One region of the Halopseudomonas salina genome, then DNA from elsewhere that is predicted to be linked to it. Evidence: predicted binding sites of a transcription regulator. Region 1 holds the regulator's gene; each other region holds the start of a gene.
What was found. Region 1 encodes LexA, which represses DNA repair genes until DNA is damaged. Its sites were predicted from a motif close to CTGTNTNNNNANACAG; they were not measured.
Positions count from the first base shown of each region.

Region 1 (3,696 bases):
TTGCTACCGCATCGCAAGGAAATCGATCCCAAGTATCATTTCCTGCTGGAGGCGCCGGTAGCGGATCCGGACGGCGTGCCGACGGTTATTCGTTACAGCCGCAAGACCAAAGAGCAATATGTTCAGAGTGAAGTCGACGGCAAGCCCAATGGATGGCGCGCCTATCATGACGGCAAGCGCTGGGTCGAGGATGACAAGCGGCCGAAAGCCAAGAGCTGAGGGTTGACCCATGGCCAATGAAGTCTATACCCGTACCAACCAGGCTTTGTATTTTGCCCGCCTGGCGATCGAGTCTTGGTCCGAGGCTGAAACCTCGGATGCGCTGTCTGCCTTCACTATGACGCGCTACCACCGCGAGCATGCGTTGTTTCATCTGCATCGTGCCGTACTGGCGGTTGCCCATGAAGTTGCTGACCGCTATCGCTGGCCGTTGTTGGAGGTTCGCTCGCTGGACATGATGCTCGACCCGCAGACCGTTGAGCGTTTCCCAGGGCCTGAACTGGCTGAACTGAGCGAGCTGGCCAAGGCATCGGACACCTGGCTGGGGCGGCTGCTGAAAGGGTGGGATATCCTGAATCTACCGCCGCGACCAGAGGAGGCCAAGGCGCCTGCCGATGACCTGATTGCGGTCAGCGCAGTCAAGGCATCGGTTGATTGGTCTCTGGTCGATGCACGTGAAGCTCACACCGCTCTGACCGAGCGCGTTGGCTGCTACCGTGAAGGGATGGTGGAGTGGTAGCAGTCCCTGCGATTGCTCGCAGCATTGTGTTAAGCTGCGCGGCCAATCAACAGGAGACCCGACATGTCCTCTTCATCGTTTCTGGAGATAGTAGAGCTGGAAAATGGCAAAGTAGCTCTGCGCCGCTCCAATGAAGAAGCCGAGCCCCTGGTGGTCATCGAGTTTTCTGCTGACGCTCAGGACTTCCTGCAGGGCCATTACATCGAAGTTGCCAAGGCAATGATCAGCGCTGGTATGCAGGTTGCCGGTCAGGTGATGGAAGAGGGTGAGCCCTATTCGGAAGGCCGTATCCTGCACTAGGCGCACGCCCTTGTGATGCTTGAAGGGGGTTGAGGTGCTATTCACAACCCCCGTTTGCTACTTCGCTCAGCGCTTTTACGCCGCCAGACAGCTATCCAGACATACATTCAGACTCTGACAGCGACCTTTGCCAGCGGCCAGGCGTAACTGCTGACTTGCACGCCCACTCTGACCGTCTGTTGCCAGCCAACTCACCACAGTATGACTACAGCCGAGGCTGAGTAATTCACAACAGAGTTCAAGGCTGTCCATTCCCGGTTTGCATCTGACGATCAGTATCCGTTCCGGATTGAGCCCCGCGTTACGCAGCCACTGGTGGCTTACCGTTTCGGGGGGGTCAAGCAGTGTCAGCCAACCAGGTGCATCGGCCTGGCTTAGATCGCGCAGGACTGGTGCCAGCCATTGCAGGCACTGCCTGGGAGCGCCATTGAGGCGGATCTCGCTGAAGGCGTCTTCGGGCTCGGCGTGGCGCGTCGGTCGCGTGCTGGCCAGCGCCGGCTTTGACGGAAGTGCGTAGCGGGACGCCATCAGAGCATTATGAAAGAGCTCCGGTTGTACGGCGGTACTGATTGATCGGTGATGGTCGTGGGAATACAGCATATTGAACCCCTCTAGCGGCGTATTACGCCGACACTCAAGCCTTCGATGGTCAGTTCCTCTTCACCCAGATCAACTTCTATCGGTGCAAAATCCGGGTTTTCTGCGTGAAGCAGAACCTTGCGGCCCTGTTTCTGAAAGCGTTTCACGGTAACTTCATCGCCAATGCGGGCAACCACGATCTGCCCGTTACGGGCAACGGCGGTGCGATGAACTGCCAGCAGATCGCCGTCAAGAATGCCGACGTCGCGCATACTCAGACCCTGCACCCGAAGCAGGTAATCGGCCCGGGGATGGAAAAACCCCGGGTCTATCTGGCAGTGATCCTCGATATTTTCCAGTGCCAGCACCGGCGCGCCTGCTGCTACCCTGCCGATGACGGGTAGCCGCCCCTCGGGGGTATCGATATCCTGTTCGGGTAGACGTATGCCCCGGGACGCACCCGGAATCATTTCAATTGCCCCTTTACGGGCCAGGGCGCGCAGATGATCTTCCGCCGCGTTGGGCGATTTGAATCCGAGTACCCGAGCTATGTCTACACGGGTAGGGGGATAGCCGTTGGCATCCATGTACTCCTTGATGAAGGCAAGGATCTGTTGTTGTCTGGCGGTCAGTTTCTGCATCCGGCTCTACCTGTTTGTATATACAGTAACTGTGATTATATACAGTTGTTAGTGGAGGGCAAGGGGCAGTCTCAATTCTGTCAATGACCTGGTTTCGTTTTGGCTGCTTGACACTGAATGCGTTTGAAACGTATGTTTGAAACAAATGTTTACTAGCGGAATCGCCCATGGCCCAGTCTGATACTGTCGAACGCATTCTTGATGCAGCCGAGCAACTCTTCGCCGAGAAAGGTTTTGCAGAGACATCGTTGCGCCTGATCACCAGCAAGGCGGGGGTGAATCTGGCGGCGGTAAATTATCACTTTGGTTCCAAGAAGGCCTTGATTCAGGCGGTATTCGTGCGTTTTCTGAATCCCTTTGTCAGCAGCCTGGAGCAGGAACTCGACCGTCATCAGCAGCAGGGCAGTGCTTCTCAGCTTACCCTGGAACAGTTGCTCGAGATGCTGGTGAGACAGGCACTGACCGTGAAGCCGCGCAGCGGCAACGATCTGGCGATTTTCATGCGCCTGCTGGGGCTGGCCTTCAGTCAGAGTCAGGGTCATCTGCGCAAGTATCTTGCAGAGGTTTATGGCAAGGTGTTTCAGCGTTACATGCAGTTGGTGTTTACTGCGGCTCCGCAATTGCCGCCAACCGAGCTTTTCTGGCGGGTGCACTTCATGCTGGGTAGCGCTGCGTTCACGATGTCGAGCATGAAAGCGCTGCGCGCGATTGCCGAAGCGGAATTCGACACTCAGACAGGTATTGATCAGGTGCTCAAGCTGATGGTGCCGTTTCTCGCGGCGGGCATGCGCGCAGAGAGCGTCATGCCGTCCATAACCGCCGGGACCCAAACCCGGTCCGTCCCCGAACCAGTCTGATATTCCCCGATCGCTATTGTGTCTGTGAGTCAGCAGTACTATTGCCTGCTGGCTTTGGTTTCCCCTCTGCGCCGGTTTCCTAGCGCGGGCTGATCCGTTATCGTGTGAGCACTTTTAACGGAGGTGGCTATGTCGCTGGATCTGATCCTCGTCTCACTGGCTTCCCAGCGCCTTATCGGGCTCAGCGGCGGGATGCAGGTGTGCGATTATCCTGTTTCCACTGCGCTCAAGGGTGCAGGGGAGCAGGACGGGTCCGGATGTACTCCGCGGGGCGTGCATCGGGTCAGGGCACGGATCGGTGAAGGCCAGCCCTTGGCCTCGGTGTATATCGGTCGTCGTCCGACGGGTGAGATCTGGTCCCATGAACTCGCCCGGCAGCACCCACAGCGCGACTGGATTCTTACCCGGATATTGTGGCTGTGTGGCGAGGAGTCGGGATTCAATCGAGGCGGCAGGCAGGATTCCCAGCGCCGCTATATATACCTGCACGGTACCCCTGACGACCAACCTATGGGTGTGGCGCTATCCCATGGCTGTGTGCGCTTACGTAACAGCGACATGCTTGTGCTATTCGATCTCA
Region 1 covers NZ_BMFF01000004.1:429,821-433,516, reverse strand. The annotation lists gene topA (type I DNA topoisomerase) at 1-219, shown strand, start outside; gene IEV54_RS12005 (DUF6586 family protein) at 230-739, shown strand; gene IEV54_RS12000 (hypothetical protein) at 803-1,039, shown strand; gene sulA (SOS-induced cell division inhibitor SulA) at 1,115-1,639, opposite strand; gene lexA (transcriptional repressor LexA) at 1,651-2,259, opposite strand; gene IEV54_RS11985 (TetR/AcrR family transcriptional regulator) at 2,427-3,116, shown strand; gene IEV54_RS11980 (L,D-transpeptidase) at 3,246-3,696, shown strand, end outside.

Region 2 (3,696 bases), on a different contig from region 1:
GCATAATCCGTCATGCAAACCAGCCGTGCAGCCAGAATGGTCCGGCCTGACCGACTTGGCGAAATGCCCAGGCCAGCTGACCATGTTCAGTTCTGATCAGGTAATAATCTCGACGAACGTCTGCGCCATCCCACCAACCGGACTCGATCCTTTCCGGGCCCGCCAGTATCTGTCCGGCATCGTCCCCCAGCGCGACAGGTTCGGACACCAGCCAGCCAGGCCGCAACGGCAGGGCAACCGCCAGGTCAGGTTTGCCTGCTGCCTGTTGGCGCCAGGCGTGTTCGGGTCGATGATCCGGATGGCTGCATATATCAAGCACAGCATCATCGCCCAGGCGGGCGCGCAGCCGTTCACGTAACTGCTCCCAGGGCAGCTTCTGCTGCGGCCGATCTTCGAACAGCTGGGATGATTCGGGCACAAAACGTGGCAGGTCCCTGGCAACCAGGCGCACGGCCTGGACCGGAGCGGGTATCTGCAGGGTTTCGAGTCGTCCGCGGGTCAATTCGAAGAGCATCTCGGACTCGCGTTCAGCCGCCAACAGGCCGACTGTGAGCCGGGTATCCTCCAGATTGCGGTGCTCCAGATGCAGGATAAAACGCTGCACTCCGCTATCGCGACCTGCAAGAAAGGCTGCCAGGTCGGACACCAACCTTTTGACGGGAAAAAATAACGTCTGATTGGACTCCACATCAAAATTGAGCTCGATGCGCACATCGAAAAAATCCGGCGGTGCGAAACAATCAAGCACCAGGGGGCGGTCCCCGAGCAAGGTGTCGATATGCCGCAGAACCTGTTCCGGGAAACGCCGGGCCAGGGTATCGCGGGGCAGCGCGAGCACCTGATGCAAGCGCCGCAGCCCCATCCGCGAAAAGGCAGTCGCCGTCTCACCAGCCAGGCCAATACGCTCAACAGACATCCTACCTAACGTTTCTCGCAGTGCATGCCGGTCAGGAACGGCAATGCCGTCATGACTATTGGCCAGCATCCGGGCAGCAGCGGGATTGGGCGCCAGGGCAATGCGATGGCGGAAGCCCATGGCATCCAGCTCATTGCGCAGCCGTTGTTCGAAATGCAACCAGGGACCGAACAGCCCCATGCTCGACTGTACTTCCAGAAGTAAAGCCCGAGGATAATGCAGACTCACGTGGGAGCTGAAACGATAGGCCCAGGCAGCCAGAAGATGATGCCAGTGCTCGATCTGCTTTTCGTCGTATTCAGCGATAACAAACTCATCGGTCAATGCCCTGGCCGCGGTAAGCGTCATGCCGGGTCGCAGGCCGAGCTCGCGTGCGGCAGGAGTAACCGTCTGCAGCATCCGCCGCTGAGCTGGACCAGCAATAAGAGCCAGCGCTGCCTTGGGGTCTTCACGATGTCGCAGCACGCCATCAAGAGCTAACTGGGGAAAGAGTATGCAGGCCCAACGCATAGCTTTAGCGCCCTGCTCGAATGCTTATCGCATTAGCCGAGGGGCGACCGCCACGGCACTTGAGCACCCTGACCTGGCCTGCCGCATCATCGATCACCAGGCGCAACGCCGCGGGTGACGGATTTGCTGATTCAGCCAGCGGCCGATAGGCAAAAGCCAGAGTTTCGCCAGTTTCCGCGGCGACCTGGATCCGCCGCAGTGCTCGATCACCAGCGCGCTGAGGCCAACAGATTACCGCGCCAAAACAGCCCGATCGCAGGCATTGCTCTGCGGCCCACAGAGCCTGATCCCCCGCAGCATCAACCATCACCAGTTGCCGCTGATCGATCCCCGCAGCCTGCCAGGCCGGAACATAGGGGATGAAGGGCGGCGCGACCAGCATGATGCGCTCACCTGCCTGGCTCAAACGCGCCAGGGTGGGCCAGAGCAATTGTAGTTCGCCCATGCCATCGCGGGCATAAAGGATCTCGCTCAAAGCTGTATCTGGCCAGCCACCGGCGGGTAATGCCGCATCCAGAGCCGCATGCCCGGTAGGCTGAATATGGGCAGGCAAACCCGTAGGCTGGCCTTTCCAAACCTGACGCTGCTGCAACAAGGTGTCCAGAGCGACAACGGCACCCATGATCCCTACCCCACGATTACTGTATATACATACAGCATATCACCGGCAAAAACTCGGTCAACGGGATTTTGTACTGGGCAGACGGATGGCCCGACAACTCCGGTCAGAAGAAAAAATACAGAGAGGACAATTGATGACCCTGCTGGAAAGCGTGCCAAGCCAGAGCCGGGAACGAGAGCTGTTGTGCTAGCCGCGCAAGCGTGCCAGCCACTCAAGATCTTCGGGACGGGTAACCTTGATATTGTCCGAGCGGCCCTCGACCAGACGGGGCGCCTGGCCGGCATGCTCCATGGCCGAGGCCTCATCGGTGATCGACACGCCGGCAGCCAGCGCTCGGAAAAGGGCATCGTGCAAGGCGCCAAGACGAAACATCTGTGGCGTGTAAGCCTGCCAGAACAGGGAACGGTCTGGAGTGGAAGCAACCCTGCCATCAGGCCCGGCGCATTTCAGCGTATCGCGCACTGGTACCGCCAGGAGCCCGCCAACAGGATCATCAGCCAGGGTGTTGAGCAGATTGTGCAAGTCCGTCGCCGACAGATTGGGACGGGCTGCATCATGCACCAGCACCCAGTCTTCCCTGTCTGCACCTTGCTGCAAAAGCGCCAGCAGCCCGGCGAGAACCGAGTCGGCACGGTCGCGGCCGCCAACAACATGCTGGATTCGCGTGTCGCTGGCACAGGCCAGATCATCCCACCAGCGATCGACAGCCGATAAACAGACAACCAGCCCCTTGAGACCAGGCCGGTCCAGAAAACAATCAAGGGTATGTTCGATCAGAGCGCGATCGCCAAGTGGCAGATATTGTTTGGGCCGATCGGCCCGCATACGCGAGCCGATACCCGCTGCGGGAATGACCACCCAGTAAGTCACTGACGAGGTCATCAGTCGGTGCTCAGCTGAAAAAGTGTCTCACCCTCACGGATCATGCCCAACTCGTGCCGGGCACGCTCTTCAACGGTTTCCAGCCCCTGTTTCAGCTCTCTGACTTCGGCTGTCAGGACCCGGTTACGTTCGAGCAGTTGTTCATTGACCCGCGACTGCTCGGCAATTTCCTGCTTGAGCTGGGTGACATGGGCGAGACTGCCCTCGCCTACCCAGAGACGATATTGCAGCCCGGCGAGCAACAGCAACGCGACTACCCATAGCCACTTCACAGAAGGTGCCCCCCACAGTCAGCACTCAGCCGTGACAGCCCAGCCAGGGCTGCCTCCGGTATGCAACTGGCGAGTTGCGCTGTGATAGCGGCCATGGGCAGCATCACTCAGCTACGGAACTCGGCACGACCGTTGTACTTGGCCTTGCCCTGAAGCTGCTCTTCAATACGCAACAACTGGTTGTACTTGGCCACGCGGTCGGAACGGCATAGCGAGCCGGTCTTGATCTGGCCAGCCGAGGTGCCCACCGCCAGGTCGGCAATAGTGCTGTCTTCGGTTTCGCCCGAGCGATGCGAAATCACCGCAGTAAAACCGGCAGCCTTGGCCATCTGGATGGCTTCCAGCGTTTCGGTCAATGAACCGATCTGGTTGAACTTGATCAGGATGGAGTTACCAATGGACTCATCGATACCGCGCTTGAGGATCTTGGTGTTAGTCACGAACAGATCGTCACCCACCAGTTGCACCTTGTCGCCGATCTTCTGGGTCAGAAT
Region 2 covers NZ_BMFF01000001.1:165,241-168,936, reverse strand. The annotation lists gene IEV54_RS00810 (error-prone DNA polymerase) at 1-35, opposite strand, end outside; gene IEV54_RS00805 (Y-family DNA polymerase) at 11-1,426, opposite strand; gene imuA (translesion DNA synthesis-associated protein ImuA) at 1,431-2,048, opposite strand; gene ispD (2-C-methyl-D-erythritol 4-phosphate cytidylyltransferase) at 2,235-2,930, opposite strand; gene IEV54_RS00790 (septum formation initiator family protein) at 2,930-3,220, opposite strand; gene eno (phosphopyruvate hydratase) at 3,310-3,696, opposite strand, start outside.
Region 2: a site for LexA is predicted at 2,068-2,083, ahead of imuA (translesion DNA synthesis-associated protein ImuA). Genes of this name have one in related genera too.

Region 3 (3,696 bases), on a different contig from region 1:
CGGCCAGTTCCGGATACACGCCGACTTCCCCAGCCAGATGTTGCAGATGCGCTGTTTCCAGAGGTTCCAGGGCCTGTTGCAAGGCGGGCAGGGCGGCGAGGGAGTCACGTAGACGCGCCAGGTCCCGCGGGCGCGCCGAGCGCAGCGCGATGCGAGCAAGAATGCGCTCAATATCGCCAATACCCTTGAGTGCGGGTTGTAATTCCTCGTGGTAATGCTGCTGTAAAAGCGTAGTGATGCTGTCCTGTCGTGCTTGCAGTACCTTTGCATCACGCAACGGGCGATTCAGCCAGCGGGCCAGCAGACGGCTGCCCATGGCGGTGGCGGTATGATCGAGCACGTCCAGCAAAGTGTTGTCGCGCCCGCCGGACAGATTGCTGTCGATTTCCAGGTTGCGCCGGCTGGCACTGTCAATGATCACGCTGTCCTCGAAACGCTCCAGAATGAGGCTACGGATGTGCGGCAACGCGATACGTTGGGTTTCCTTGGCGTAACACATCAGCGCACCGGCCGCACCCAGCCCCAGCGTCAGGTCGTTGCAGCCGAAGCCGACCAGGTCCTTGGTGCCGAATTGTTGGGTCAGAGATTTGAATGCGCTATCGCGATCAAACTCCCAGGGTGCTCGTCGGCGCACCGCACGACGTCGCTCGATTGGCGTGTTCGTCTCCCAGTCATCGGGTATCAGCAATTCTGCAGGTGCCAGTCTCTCTAGCTCACCCAGTAGTGTTTCCCAGCCCTGTAATTCCATCACACAGAAACGCCCGCTATTGATATCCAGCGTGGCCAGGCCAAAACCTCGCTCGCTACCGACCAGTGCGGCCAACAGGTTGTCGCGCCGCTCGTCCAGCAAAGCCTCGTCACTGACCGTGCCGGGTGTGAGGATGCGAACCACCTGCCTTTCTACCGGCCCCTTGCTGGTAGCCGGATCGCCGATCTGTTCGCAGATCACCACAGACTCGCCAAGCTTCACCAGTCGGGCCAGATAACCTTCTGCGGCGTGATAGGGAATGCCGGCCATCGGAATGGGTTGGCCGCCGGACTGTCCGCGGGCAGTCAGGGTAATGTCGAGTAGGCGCGCAGCTTTTTTCGCATCATCAAAAAACAGCTCGTAGAAATCCCCCATGCGATAAAACAGCAGCTCGTGCGGATGGTGCTGCTTGATCCCGAAGTACTGCTGCATCATCGGTGTGTGGCTAGATCCGGATGGCTGGTTTCGAGCTTCTTTTTTCATCTTAATCCATTGAAAATCAGGTTATTTCATCGCATCGCACAGAGTCGCGCAGGGGTTTCAGCACATGGATCTGGAGGGAGCGACTGGGGTAGCGCGCCAGAGTAGCAAACCGGCAAGGTCAAAAACAGTTGAAAACATCAAGTGCCACCACCGGATAACCCGGGGGATGAATCCGTAGTTGGAGACTGGCATAGTCTATTCAGTTTTATGAGAGGAGTGCGCATGTCGAACTATGATCACTTGATTGACGCTACGGCCGCCCGGCTGGGCAATGTATTGCAGCGTCACGGCTTGAATGTGAGTGCAGCAGAATCTTGCACCGGAGGCGGCATCTGTGAGGCCATCACTCGCGTCAGTGGCAGCTCTGCCTGGTTCCAGACGGGCTTTGTCACCTATGCCAATCAGAGCAAAAGCCGTTGGCTGGGCGTGCATGAGGGTGATCTGCAGGCTCATGGTGCGGTAAGTGAGCCGGTGGTGCGCGCGATGGCCAGTGGTGCGCTGGCAGCCGCTGAAGCTGATATTGCGGTCGCGGTAAGTGGCATCGCCGGTCCGGATGGTGGGACCGCAGAGAAGCCGGTGGGCACGGTATGGTTTGCCTGGGCCCTGCGCGACGGCACAGTCAGCTCCGGCTGCCGCCGTTTGCAGGGCAATCGCCGGGAAGTGCGCGCCCAGACCGTTTTGCACTCTCTGGAGGGCCTGATCAAGGCCGCAGAGCAGTTGGCTGTGAGCCAGTCCTCAACCTGATTAAACAAGGGGTAGGCGGCGGCAGACTTCTGTGAAATAATACTGACCATATATACAGTAGTTTTCGTTTTCCGGGCACTCGCGTACCCGCCACTCCAAGAGGATGCACAATGGACGACAACAAGAAAAAGGCGCTTACGGCTGCCTTGAGTCAGATTGAACGTCAGTTTGGCAAGGGTGCGGTGATGCGCATGGGTGATCAAGAGCGTATGGCCATCCCGTCAATCTCAACCGGTTCCCTGGGGTTGGATATTGCCCTGGGCCTGGGAGGTTTGCCCAGGGGCCGGGTCGTCGAGATTTATGGTCCGGAATCTTCAGGTAAAACCACACTGACTCTCTCGGTCATTGCCCAGGCGCAGAAGCAAGGTGCTACCTGTGCTTTCGTTGACGCAGAGCACGCACTGGATCCCGAATATGCCGGCAAGCTTGGTGTGATCGTGGATGATCTGCTGGTTTCTCAGCCTGATACCGGTGAGCAGGCTCTGGAAATTACCGACATGCTGGTACGCTCCAACGCGGTCGACGTAATTGTCATCGACTCGGTAGCAGCCCTGGTACCCAAGGCCGAAATCGAGGGCGAGATGGGTGATCACCACGTCGGTGTGCAGGCCCGCCTGATGTCCCAGGCCCTGCGCAAGATTACCGGTAACATCAAGAACGCCAATTGCCTGGTTATTTTCATCAACCAGATCCGCATGAAGATCGGCGTGATGTTCGGCAACCCGGAAACCACTACAGGTGGTAACGCGCTGAAGTTCTACTCCTCCGTCCGTCTGGATATCCGCCGTACCGGCGCGGTGAAGGAAGGCGACGAAGTAGTGGGTAGTGAGACCCGCGTCAAGGTAGTCAAAAACAAGGTGGCGCCTCCGTTCCGTCAGGCTGAATTTCAGATCCTCTACGGTTCCGGCATCTATCACAATGCCGAGATCATCGATCTGGGCGTGCAAATTGGCCTGGTCGAGAAATCCGGCGCCTGGTATGCCTACAAGGGCAACAAGATTGGCCAGGGCAAGGCCAATGCAGCCAAATACATGGCCGAGAATCCGGCCATTGCCGACGAGATCGAGAAGGCTATTCGTGATCAGCTGTTGCCCAAGCCCAGCAACGCCAAGGCAGCGGCTGTCGAGGCCAGCGCCGACGTTGATCTGTAATCTGACGCGACATCATGTTTGGTCGTCAGCAGCAGCTTGAAACGCCCCAGGAAATCCGGCGCAGCGCGCTGGACTTGCTGGCGCGACGTGAGCATAGCCGGCTCGAAATGCTACGCAAGCTAAAGCTGCGTGGCGCTTCTACCGACCAGTGTGAAGCAGTGATCGATCAATTGCAGGAAGATGGCCTACTAAGCGACGAGCGATTCTGCGAGGCCTACGTGCATGCCCGGGTTCAGCGTGGTTACGGCCCGCAGCGACTTGCAGAGGAGTTACGCGAGCGCGGCGTGGCCGAGCATCTTGTCAGCGACGTGCTGGGACTGGACTGGGATTGGTCCAAACGGGCCAGCGTGGCATTCGCCAAACGCTTTCCTGAAGGCCCTGCAGAAGATCTCAAGCAGCGTGCGAAACAGCTCAATTTCATGCGCTACCGGGGTTTCGCAGATTTTCGACTCGATTGACGTAATTGATAAGTGCTCTTAACCGGCCCTGATGGCGGCCGTTAAAGCTGAATACCAGACGATGCATTCCATCCAATTCTGGCTCATCCGGATCTGGGCATCCGGTACCTAC
Region 3 covers NZ_BMFF01000001.1:217,483-221,178, forward strand. The annotation lists gene mutS (DNA mismatch repair protein MutS) at 1-1,231, opposite strand, end outside; gene IEV54_RS01040 (CinA family protein) at 1,454-1,975, shown strand; gene recA (recombinase RecA) at 2,086-3,126, shown strand; gene IEV54_RS01050 (regulatory protein RecX) at 3,141-3,584, shown strand; gene IEV54_RS01055 (LOG family protein) at 3,544-3,696, opposite strand, start outside.
Region 3: a site for LexA is predicted at 2,018-2,033, ahead of recA (recombinase RecA). Genes of this name have one in related genera too.

Region 4 (3,696 bases), on a different contig from region 1:
GATCACAATCTGGTTTTGTACGTGAAGAAGACCAAATAAAGCGGACAGCGAACGCGTCAGCTGATCAAAAAGCCAGGCCTCGAGCCTGGCTTTTTTGTGAGCGCTCGTTTTGCGTTGGTTTATTGTGCGACCGACATCAGTTTGCGGGCATGGGCCAGGGATTCCTCGGTCATGTCGATGCCGCCCAGCATCCGCGCAATCTCCTGCACCCGGCCTTCCTGGCTTAGCCGGTCGATGCGCGTACTGGTGGATTCATCGGTCTGTTCCTTGCGCACGAATAGGTGCTGGTGACCATGGGCGGCCACCTGGGGCAGGTGAGTGACGGTGAGGACCTGGCCATTGCTGCCCAGCTTGCGCAGCATGCTGCCCACAATTTCGGCCGTAGGGCCGCCGATACCCACATCGACCTCATCAAACACCAGCGTCGGCACGCGTGAGGTTTGCACGGTGGTGACCTGGATGCCCAGGCTGATGCGCGATAATTCGCCGCCGGAGGCGACCTTGGCCAGTGGCTTGGCGGGCTGACCAGGGTTGGCGCTGACCAGGAGCTCAACCGCCTCCTGTCCATGGGGCATTATGGCTTCGGCAGCGTGGGGCTGCAGCTGCACCTTGACCTGGCCTCCGGGCATGCCCAGTTGCTGGATCTGGCCGGTAACGGCTTCACCCAGGCGAATAGCAGCCTCATGGCGCACCCCGCTGAGCTCCACGGCCAGCTGCCGGTAGTGTTCGCGGAATGCCTCAAGCTCCTCACCCAGGCGCTCGGCGTCCAGATCCTGTTGCTGCATGCTCTCCAGTTCGTCGATCAATTTTTGCTGCAGGGCCGGTAATTCGTCCGGATTGACCCGGTGCTTGCGTGCCAGGTCATGGATCACGCCAAGGCGCTCCTCCACCTGTTGCTGGCGCTCGGGGTCTGCCTCGAAATGGTCCAGGTAGCGGGTCAGCTCGCCCACCGCTTCCTCGATCTGGATCTGCGCACTGGCGAGCATGCCGTTGGCTTCATCCAGGCTGTGATGGTTGTTCTTGAAAGCAGTCAGGCGCTGTTGGCTGGCTGTTAGCGCCTGTAGCACGCTACCACTGTCGTTCTCGCTGCACAGGTTGATGACCTGCTGGCACGACTGCATGATCTGCTCGGCGTTGGCCAGCTGACGCTGGTCGTTTTCCAGCTCCTCGATTTCGCCTTCCTGCAGGCTGAGGTTATCCAGCTCTTCAAGCTGGTAGGTCAGCAGTTGAAGCCGTGAGCTCTTCTCGTCACCCTGTTGACTGGCTTGCTGCAATGCCTGTTCGGTCTGCTTGCAGCGCTGCGCAGCCAGTTGCACCTGGCGGGCGAGCTCGCGACTTCCGGCGTAGTCGTCGAGTAAGCGGCGGTGGGTATCGGGCTTGAGCAGCGACTGATGCTCGTGCTGGCTGTGAATATCGATAAGCATGCCGCCCAGGGTTTTCAGGTCCTGCTGCGGGCAGGGGCTGCCATTGATGTAGCCGCGGGAGCGTCCTTCGGCGGTAATCACCCGGCGCAAGATCACCTGCTGGTCGTCACCCGCCAGGTCGCGCTCGGTAAGCCAGGCGGTGGCTTCGGGAATCTGGCTGATGTCGAAGGTCGCCAGGATGTCGGCCTTGTCGGTGCCCGGGCGCACGGCGCCGCTGTCTGCCCGGTCACCCAGGGTCAGCGCGAGGGCGTCGAGCATGATCGACTTGCCGGCACCGGTCTCCCCGGTGATCGCAGTCATTCCGCTGCTGATCTCCAGTTCAAGATGGTCGACGATCGCGTAGTTGTTCACCGCCAGGTGGACGAGCATGGCCAGGCTCCTGCAAGTTTGGTCTGGTTATTTATACAGTAGTTTCCGTTCTGTCGACAAGTACTCTGCATGCATGCGGTTTCTACCCCTTGAAGCCCGCGGGAAAGACCCCATATAAGGTGCTGATACCAGTCAACGGGCGCTCGAGCGCCCCGCAGTCAGAATAGGAGACACAGATGGCAGACGAACACAGACAGGATCCTGCTGGCCCTGAAGAGACGGAAGACATGCTCTCGTCGGAGGCTCCCGAGGATCTGGCTGCGCGGGTTAGCGTCCTCGAGGATGAGCTGGCCGCTGCGAAGGATCAGGCGCTGCGCGCCGCTGCGGACGTGCAGAACGCCCGTCGACGCGCCGAGCAGGAAGTCGAGAAGGCGCACAAGTTTGCGCTAGAACGCTTTGCCAACGATCTGCTGCCGGTGCTCGAAAGCCTGGAACGCGGTGTTGAGCTGGCTGATCCGAATGACTCGACGATCAAGCCGATGCGCGACGGCATGGAGCTGACGCTGAAAATGTTCGGTGAAACCCTGGAGCGCTTCCAGATCGTGGCGGTTGACCCCCATGGCGAGCCCTTCAATCCGGAGCTGCATCAGGCAATGGCGATGGAGGAGCGCGACAATGTCGAGCCCAATACCGTCATCCGTGTATTTCAGAAGGGTTACACCCTGAGCGGCCGTCTGTTGCGTCCGGCGATGGTCGTTGTGAGCAAGACTCCGGCGGACAAGCCTGACACTCCCTCGATTGATGAGCAGGCTTGAAATTGATTTTGCTGCCCCCATCTAGGGTGCATAGATAGATAAACCCCTGCCGCCGGCCAGCCGCGGCAAAGCTGAATCGGAGATTTACATATGGGCAAGATTATCGGTATTGACCTCGGAACCACCAACTCCTGCGTTGCAGTGATGGAAAACGGTGTAGCCAAGGTAATTGAGAACTCGGAAGGTACTCGTACCACGCCTTCCATCGTTGCATACACCAATGATGGCGAGACCCTGGTCGGCCAGTCGGCCAAGCGCCAGTCGGTCACCAACCCGCAGAACACCCTGAACGCGGTCAAGCGTCTTATCGGCCGTCGCTTCGAGGAAGAAGTCGTACAGAAGGACATCAAGCTCGTCCCCTACAAGATCGTCAAAGCCGATAACGGCGATGCCTGGGTCGAAGTGAAGGGCGAGAAGATCGCACCACCGCAGATTTCTGCCGAAGTGCTGAAGAAAATGAAGAAGACCGCTGAAGATTACCTCGGCGAGAAAGTAACCGAAGCGGTTATTACCGTTCCGGCCTACTTCAACGACAGCCAGCGTCAAGCTACCAAGGACGCCGGTCGCATCGCCGGTCTGGACGTCAAGCGGATCATCAACGAGCCGACCGCTGCCGCACTGGCCTACGGTATGGACAAGTCCCGTGGCGACTCCACCATCGTCGTATACGACCTGGGTGGCGGTACCTTTGACATTTCCGTGATCGAAATTGCCGAAGTAGATGGCGAGCACCAGTTCGAAGTGTTGGCGACCAACGGCGACACCTTCCTGGGTGGCGAAGATTTCGACATGCGCCTGATCGACTATCTGGCCGACGAGTTCAAGAAAGAGAACGGCATCGACCTGCACACCGATCCGCTGGCGCTGCAGCGTCTGAAGGAAGCGGCTGAGAAGGCCAAGATTGAGCTGTCCTCGAGCAACCAGACTGACGTCAACCTGCCGTACATCACGGCCGATGCGACTGGTCCCAAGCACTTGAACGTCAAGGTGACCCGCGCCAAACTGGAGTCTCTGGTTGAAGAGCTGGTCAAGCGCAGCATCGAGCCATGCCGTGTAGCCATGAAAGACGCCGGCCTGGATGTTTCCGAGATCAACGACGTGATTCTGGTTGGCGGTCAGACACGTATGCCGCTGGTACAGAAGACCGT
Region 4 covers NZ_BMFF01000006.1:71,158-74,853, forward strand. The annotation lists gene fur (ferric iron uptake transcriptional regulator) at 1-39, shown strand, start outside; gene recN (DNA repair protein RecN) at 120-1,793, opposite strand; gene grpE (nucleotide exchange factor GrpE) at 1,970-2,548, shown strand; gene dnaK (molecular chaperone DnaK) at 2,639-3,696, shown strand, end outside.
Region 4: a site for LexA is predicted at 1,817-1,832, ahead of recN (DNA repair protein RecN). Genes of this name have one in related genera too.